2 regions of the Frankia sp. RB5 genome follow, and region 1 is predicted to be linked to the other one. Evidence: predicted binding sites of a transcription regulator. Region 1 holds the regulator's gene; the other holds the start of a gene.
What was found. Region 1 encodes LexA, which represses DNA repair genes until DNA is damaged. Its sites were predicted from a motif close to CGAACNNNNGTTCG; they were not measured.
Positions count from the first base shown of each region.

Region 2: AC6EXY_RS19430 (DUF222 domain-containing protein) is a predicted target of LexA. The motif match lies at 2,418-2,431, and genes of this name have one in related genera.

Region 1 is NZ_JCBATA010000066.1:11,316-15,514, reverse strand. Features, by position in the region: gene nrdR (transcriptional regulator NrdR) at 17-781, opposite strand; gene AC6EXY_RS26850 (LysM peptidoglycan-binding domain-containing protein) at 1,189-1,440, opposite strand; gene lexA (transcriptional repressor LexA) at 2,185-2,940, shown strand; gene hflX (GTPase HflX) at 3,096-4,199, opposite strand, start outside.
Region 2 is NZ_JCBATA010000036.1:63,390-67,588, reverse strand. Features, by position in the region: gene AC6EXY_RS19440 (AAA family ATPase) at 1-725, shown strand, start outside; gene AC6EXY_RS19435 (MFS transporter) at 954-2,288, opposite strand; gene AC6EXY_RS19430 (DUF222 domain-containing protein) at 2,480-2,947, shown strand; gene AC6EXY_RS19425 (acyl-CoA carboxylase subunit beta) at 3,061-4,199, opposite strand, start outside.

The DNA.
Region 1 (4,199 bases):
GGCCCTCGCCGGGCTGTCAGGGGTGGCGCGCCGGCGTGGCGCCAGGCGCGCCGAGCGCCCTGGCCGCACCGTGCTCTCCCGCGACGAGCCCGTCCCGGCCGAGGCCGCCTTCCACGACGTTCAGCTGGCTGGTGCCGGCGCGTCGGCGGGCGGCGGAGTCGGCACCGTCCGCCGCGCGGCCGCCGCGGGCGGGGGCGGGCTCGCCGTCGAGCTCCCCGTCCGGCGGCACCGCGGCAGGTCCGGCGCGTTCCAACGCACCCGTCGCCGAGCTCGGGCCGTCGTCGTCACCGCGGCGGCCGGCGTTCCTGGCCGCTTCCGCGCCGCGGCGGGCGCCGGAGGTCTCGGACCGCAGCGCCGTGATGGCGCTCTCGAAGTCGGCGAGCGACTCGAAGGCGAGGTACACCGAGGCGAACCGGAGATAGGCCACCTCGTCGAGCTCGCGAAGCGGGCCGAGGATCGCCCGGCCGATCGCCTCCGCGGGAATCTCCGCCGAGCCGGCGGACCGCACCGCGTCCTCGACCTGCTGCGCGAGCAGGGCGAGATGATCGTCGCGCACCGGGCGGCCCTGGCATGCCTTGCGCACGCCGGCGATGACCTTCGCGCGGCTGAAGGGCTCGGTCACACCGCTGCGCTTGAGTACCCGCAGCGACGCCTCCTCCATCGTGGTGAACCGGCGGCCGCATGAGAGGCAGGAGCGCCGGCGCCGGATCGCTGAGCCTTCCTCGGCCTCTCGGCTGTCGACGACACGGCTGTCCGGATGCCGGCAGAACGGGCACCGCACGCGAGACGCCTCCTTCACCGAGCCGGCCGACAGCCCTTCCGCACCGTCCCGACGTCGGCGCACCGGGACGGACCGCGGGCCCCACCGCCGCACCGATCCGGTGGGACCTGTGGACGAGCGGCCCTCGTTCTGTGGAAGACCTGTGGATCCACCTGTGGATGACTTACACCTACGTAAGCACCAGATGTTGTGTCCAACTTAGCGCACGACCCCATGGATGGGAAAACCGACCCCCCGCATGCCACACGAGGACATCAGCCCGCGGGGGCCCGACGACCCTGGGCGAAGCCGCCTCAACCGCCCGCACCCGGCCCGATGCGGAGGCGTCACCGCGGCGACCATCGACCACCCGCCGTCGCGACCGCCGGTGTCCGATCAGGCGGCTCCCGACATACCCCCGCCGGGCCTCACCCATCCAGTAAGAGGAACTGGCCGGGGGTGAGCTGGGCGGAGGACAGATCGTTGATCCGCATCAGCCGATCGACCACCACGCGCGTGTCGGCGTCCGGCTCGAGCACGGCGGCGATCTCCCACAGCGACTCCCCCGCCACGACCAGGTGGCCGCGTGGCGGCTCGTCCGACCACGCCAGCGAGGCCCGTGGCACCACCACCGCCAGCATGGCCGCGATGAGCATCGCCGCGGCCATGGTGACCACCACCCGACCACGCCTGGTCAGCCGAAGAGGCGCCGGCTCCCGTCGCACTCGCGACCGCGACGGAACCCCGCTGGCCGGCCCGCGACCAGGCGCCGGCATCGGATCCCGCCCGTGCGGCGCCGCGGTGCCGTCCGACCTCGCACCGTCCCGGCGCGCCACGGGCCCGCGCGACGCCGCACCGCCCCGCGGCCCCTGGCAGCTCGGCGACGACACCCGACCAGGCGCCGCCCTCGCCTCGCGGGACCGGGAATGGGACGGGAACAGACCGGCGTTGGCGGGCACCGATCGAGGACCGGGACGGCCAGCCGGCGCTCCCGCGGACCGCCCGGCGACCCGTTCCCGGACCACGGCCAGGTCGATGACCTGCGCCGAGCAGCTGGGACTCACGACATCCTCCCGTGGCGAGCGGGCCGGGACCACCAGGCGGGCGAACCCCAGTTCGATCGAACTCCTGGTCGATTGTCGCACCCGGCGCGGATCTGGCAAGAGGACACGCTCGAACAAGCGTTTGAGATTCCGCGACCGTCCGGTTACCGTCAAGACGATCAGGTGTGCACCGGGTGGATTCTCCGGGTCGCGGACGGACGCACGCCGTGGGGGTGTCGGGATCGCGGGCGATCCCGACCGCGACGCGGCGCTCACCCGTCGGACGTGGGGTGACCAGCTGGTGACCACGTACGCGACGAGTAGGTACGTGACGAACGACGTACGCGACGAACGACGTACGCGACGAGGAGAGCGGTAGCGATGACCACCCAAGGCAGGGGTACACGCCGGGGCGGGGCCCGCGGCAACGTGCGGGCCTTTCCCGAAAACCCCGCGGACGCGGCCGGACTGACCCCCCGGCAGCGCAAGGTGCTCGAGGTCATCCGGGCCGCCGTGGAGCGGCGCGGATACCCGCCAAGCGTCCGCGAGATCGGTGAGGCGGTCGGCCTGACCAGCACGAGCAGCGTGGCGCACCAGCTCAAGGTGCTGGAGGAGAAGGGCTACCTGCGGCGGGATCCGAACCGTCCGCGGGCGATGGAGGTGCTCAGCCCGGACCGCCCGCGCCGCCGCGCCCAGGCGGCGCCGGCCGCGGTGGTTCCCGCGTTCGGCGGTGAGGCCGCCGCGGCGCCCGGCGGCGAGGCGTCAGCGGCCTACGTGCCGGTGCTCGGGCGGATCGCGGCCGGCGGCCCGATCCTCGCCGAGCAGGCGATCGAGGATGTCTTCCCGCTGCCCAAGGAGATCGTCGGCGAGGGCACGCTGTTCCTGCTGCGCGTGGTCGGCGAGTCGATGATGGGCGCCGCGATCTGTGACGGCGACTGGGTGGTGGTCCGCCAGCAGCCGGTCGCGGACAACGGCGAGATCGTCGCCGCGATGATCGAGGGTGAGGCGACGGTGAAGCGCCTACGCGTCCGCGACGGGAAGATCTGGCTGCACCCGGAGAACCCTGCCTTCAACGACATCCCGGGCGAGGAGGCGACGATCCTCGGCCGGATCGTCGCCGTGCTGCGCAGGGTCTGACCACGCGACGGCCGGCCGCGCGTGGCGGCCGGCCGATCCGTGGTCTGCCCGATCCGCTGGGCGATCCGCGGTCCGACGAACTCAGGCCGATCCGGGCGTGCTTCGGCCGGGTCAGAGCGGAGCCGGTCAGGCGTCCGGACCCGGCGCGGCGTGGGTCAGGCCCGGAAGGCGTCGAGATCGGCGGCGAGTGCCGGCGACACCCGCGCGGTGAGGCGGGTTCCGTCTGCCGTGTGCTCCTGCCCGAGTACCTCGCCGTGGGCGTGGACCCGCGAGACGAGCTCACCCCGGGTATAGGGGACGAGCACCGTCAACTCGACGTCCGGGTGCGGAACCCGCAGGCACAGCGCGTCAACGAGCGCGCCGAGCCCCTCCCCCGTCCGGGCCGAGACGAACACCGCCTCGGGCGCCAGCTGGCGAAGCTCCGCGACGACGGTGGGAGCGACCGCGTCGACCTTGTTGACGACGATCAGTTCGGACACGCCGCCCGCGTCGATGTCGTTGAGGACCTCGCGGACGGCGGAGATCTGCGCGGCCGGGTCGGGCGCGGAGCCGTCGACGACGTGCAGCAGGAGATCCGCGTCGGCGACCTCCTCGAGCGTCGAGCGGAACGCCTCGACGATCTGGTGGGGAAGATGGCGTACGAAACCCACCGTGTCGGTCAGGGTGAACGCGCGGCCGTCCGGCAGGGTCGCCCGGCGCACCGTCGGGTCGAGGGTGGCGAACAGCGCGTCCTCCACCAGGACGCCGGCGCCGGTGAGCCGGTTGAGCAGCGAGGACTTGCCGGCGTTGGTGTAGCCGGCGATCGCCACCGCGGGCACCTCGCCGCGCCGCCGCGCCGCGCGCTTGGTCTCCCGCACGGTGGACATCCCGGCGAGTTCACGGCGCAGCCGGGCCATCCGGGCGCGCAGCCTGCGCCGATCGGTCTCGATCTTCGTCTCACCGGGGCCGCGGGTACCGATGGGAGCGCGCCCGCCACCACTGGCCGCGGCGCGCGACATCGACTCACCCCAACCACGCAGCCGGGGCAGCATGTACTGGAGCTGGGCCAGCTCGACCTGCGCCTTACCCTCTCGGGAGGTCGCGTGCTGGGCGAAGATGTCCAGGATGAGAGCCGTCCGGTCGATGACCTTGACTTTGACGATCTCCTCCAGCTGGCGCAGCTGGCCGGGGGTGAGCTCGCCGTCGCAGATCACCGTGTCGGCGCCGGTCGCGGCGACGACCTCGGCGAGTTGACGGGCCTTGCCGGAACCGACGTAGGT
Region 2 (4,199 bases), on a different contig from region 1:
GCGGCCGGATGATCGACCTGGCCACCATCGAGCGGCGCGGTGGCGTTGGCGGGTTCGTGGCCCACGTCGCGGTCGAGGACAGCATGTTCATGTGGAAGTCGGAGATCGAGATCCAGGTGATGGTCTCGCTGGCCTCGCTCGTCGGCGAACGGATGTTCTTCGAGGGCGACAACACCGTCGGCGTCGGCGGCGACCTGCGCAGCGCGACGATACTCGTCGCGAACTACATGTCGTCGGCGGCGATCGGCGAGACGCTGGCATCCCGGCTGTTTCTGCTCGAGCAGCAGATGGGCAACCTGTCCCTCGACTCCGACCGCCCCTTCGGGGAGCAGATCGAGGCGAAGCTGCGGGAGCTGTACGAGCGCACCGAGGCCGTGCTGACCGCCAACCGCCGGGAGATCCTCGCGCTCACGCACGCCCTGGAGACCCACAAGACGATCACAGGTGAGGACGTCGAGGCCATCATGGAGGGCACCAGCGGGCCCACCCTGGATGGCAGCCGCTACTACGAGCCCGACTTCCTCCCGCTGGCGGAACGCTTTCACACGGAGGCCATGCGGGCCCATCGAGGCCAGGTCCGCCAGCTGCACACTCTGCCCGATCTCGGCCGCGTCGCGGCGAGGGAGCCGGCCGCGGGCACCCCGCCGGCCGGGGCATCCACGGCCAGCGCGTCCTCGACCCGCGAGACGACCGCGCCCTCCTCCCCGGAACAGCCGGACGACTAGGTCGTGTCTCGAGTTGTGATCTTCGCAGTCGGTTGCCGCGGGGGTCGTGGCAGCGTTCTGGCCACGTCACGGCGGCTCGTGTCGCCAGTCAGGTGACCCCCACGGCACTCGGGCGGCGCGGGTGACAGGCGGGCACGTGGGGGTGGACAGAGTCTCACGAACGCGGCTGGACAGATCGCAACTCCCGATGCGGCCTGGCCCGGAGCCGAAACCGGTTGGACGGGCGGGCTAGGCGGACCGGCGGGGGCTCAGGGCGTAGGCCGCCGCGGCGAGGGCGGCGCCGGCGGCGAGCATGAGGCCGGCACGGGCCCCGAAGGTCTGGGCGACCCAGCCGGCGATGGGCCCGCCGACCGGCGTCGTGCCGAGGAACGCGACCGACCACAGGGCCATCACCCGTCCGCGCATGGCCGGGTCGGCGGCGAGCTGGACGGTCGCGTTTCCGGTGGAGATGAACGCGACGCTCGCCGCGCCGACCAGCACCAGCATCGCGATCTCCAGCGGCAGCGTCGGCGCCGCGGCCGCGGCCAGCAGCACGATGCCGAATCCGGCGGCGATCACCCCGAGCGGGCGCACCCCGAAGCGCCGGCGCCGCGCCACCAGCAGCCCGCCCGCCACCGCGCCGGCGCCCATGGCCGACGTGAGCATGCTGTAGGTCGTCGCCGTGCCCCCGAAGGTGTGCCGGGCGACCAGCGGCAACACGACCTGGAACTCGTAGGACAGCGCCCCGATCACCAGCATCATGAGCAGCGGAACGCGCAGCGCCGGGGTCCGCCAGACGTAGCGGAGGCCCTCTCGCAGCTGGCCGGGTGCCCGCCGGGTCATCGGCCGCGCGTGCAGGGCGGCGGTGTCGATGCGGCGCAGGGCGATCAGCACCGCGCCGAACGACGCCGCGTTGAGCAGGAAGCACCCCGCCGTGCCGACGGCGAGGATGAGCAGGCCGGCGAGGGCGGGGCCGACGATGCGGGCCGCGTTCACCGTCACCGAGTTCAGCGTGATCGCGTTGGGCAGAACGTCCGAGCCGACCATCTCCTGGACGAAGCTCTGCCGAGCCGGGTTGTCCACGGCGTTGCACAGGCCGATGAGCGCGGCGGTCACCGCCACCATCCACAGCCGCGCGGTGCCGGTCAGGTCCAGCACGCCGAGCGCGAGGGCGGCGAGCCCGGAGCCGGTCTGAGTGATCATCAGCAGCTGGCGCCGGTCGGTCCGGTCGGCGATCAGGCCACCGTACGGGCCGAAAAGCAGCACCGGGAGGAACTGGGCGGCCGTCACCAGGCCGAGGGCCGTGCCGGACGCGCCGAGCGACAGGACGAGCCACCCCAGCGCGATTGTCTGCATCCAGGTGCCGCACAGCGACACGATCTGGCCGCTGAGGAACAGGCGGAAGTTGCGGATCCGCAGGGCGGCGAACGTGCCGTCGCCCGGTGCGGGCCGGGGGGTCGTGGATCCGCCGACGGCGACCGGGGCGGGTTCGGGGATGAGGACGGGCGCGGCGGCGGTCGGTGGTGACGGCGGTGTCGTATCGGTCCGGGGAACCGGGGTCGCTTCGTCCGCCTGCAGGGTCATGCATGCACCTCCATCACGTGGAACGCATGGAGGCGGACTGTTATTTCGCCTTGCTAAGGATGACGTTGAGCATGGACGGTCACGCAGGCGAGCCGCGGGTTGGCAGCGGGCTTCACGTGATCTAGTATCCGAACTGGTGTTCGATTCATGTGTCGCCCCGGTACGGCGCATCGGTGCGGGAGGAGCTGATCGTGATCGATGTCGAGTCGTTGCTGGCGGGGGTCGTCGCGCCCGATGTCGACGAGCTGCCCGACGCGGAAGTCGCATTGATGGTCGTCGAGGTCCGCCGCCTGGTGGACGCCACCGACGCGCTGTGGAGCCGGCTGCTCGCCGAGTTCGACCGCCGCGAGCTGTGGCGGCTCGACGGCGCGCGCTCGGCGGCCGCCTGGCTGCGCCGGGAATGCCGGCTGGTGCATCCCACGACGGCCACCGCGCTCGTGGTGGCACGGGCGGCGCGGGCGCTGCCCGCCTCCGGCGCGGCCTTCCGCGCCGGGAACATCAGCTTCGAGCACCTGCGGGCCATCGCGCCCGCGGCCACGCCGCAGCGGCGCGAGGTCGCGCTGCGCGCCGACCCGATCTTCGCCCGTGCCGCAGTGTGGATGAACCCGCGGCAGATGGGCAACGTCGTGCGCACCTGGCTGCAGCTGGCGGGCGAGTGAGGCGGTCCGTCGCCGCGCCGCGACCGGCCCGGGCGGGCTCCCGGCCGCGCCCCGGGGTCAGGGGGCGCGCGGGGCTGTGGAAGGCCGCCCGGGCGGCGGGTCGGTGGTTGCGGCTACAGCGGGATGTTGCCGTGGACGTTCTTGTGCGGGCGGGCCTCGGCGAGCGCGCCGGCGAGCGCCGAGGCGACGGCGGCGCGGGTCGCGGCTGGGGTGACGACGGCGTCGACCACGCCGAGCTCCACCGCACGGTCGATGCCGCCGACGGTGCGGATGTGCTCCTCGGTCAGCTCCGCGAGGACGCTGGGCCGGCGCTGTGCCGGCACCTCGGCGAGCTTGCGGCGGTGCAGGATGCCGACGGCCGCCTCCGCGCCCATGACGGCGACCTGCGCGGTCGGCCAGGCGAAGACGGCGGTGGCGCCCAGCGAGCTGGCGTTCATCGCGATGTACGCGCCGCCGTACGCCTTGCGGGTCACCACGGTCACCCGCGGGACGCTGCACTCCGCGAACGCGTAGAGCAGCTTCGCTCCGCGGCGCACGACGCCCTCCCACTCCTGGCCGACGCCAGGCAGGTAGCCGGGCACGTCCACCAGGACGACGAGCGGCACGCCGAACGAGTCGCACATGCGCACGAAGCGGGACGCCTTCTCCGCGGAGGTCGCGTCGAGGCAGCCGCCGCGCCGCAGCGGGTTGTTCGCGACGACGCCGACGGTGCGCCCGCCGAGGCGGCCGAGCGACGTGACGATGTTCGGCGCCCACTTCGGGTGCAGCTCGATGCCCTCCTCGTCGAGGACGGCGTTCACCAGCGGGCGCACGTCGTAGGCGCGCCGCGGGTTCTCCGGCAGCAGTTCGGCGAGCTCGCGGCTGGCGACCTGGCCGATGTCGCGCTGGTCGGCGAGCAGCACCGTGATCGCCCGGGTCCGCTCCATCGCGGCGTCCTCGGAGTCGCACGTCACGTGCACGACGCCGCTGCGCTTGGAGTGCACCTCGGGGCCGCCGAGGCTGTCGGCGGTGCACTCCTCGCCGGTGACCGAGCGAACCACGTCCGGGCCGGTCACGAAGACCTTCGCCTCGGGGCCCATGATGACGATGTCGGTCAGCGCCGGGCCGTAGGCGGCACCGCCGGCGGCGGCACCGAGGACCAGCGAGAGCTGGGGGACGCGGCCGGAGGCGCGCACAGTCGCGGCGAAGATCCGGCCGACTCCGTCGAGCGAGGCGACACCTTCCTGCAGGCGAGCCCCACCGGAGTGCCAGA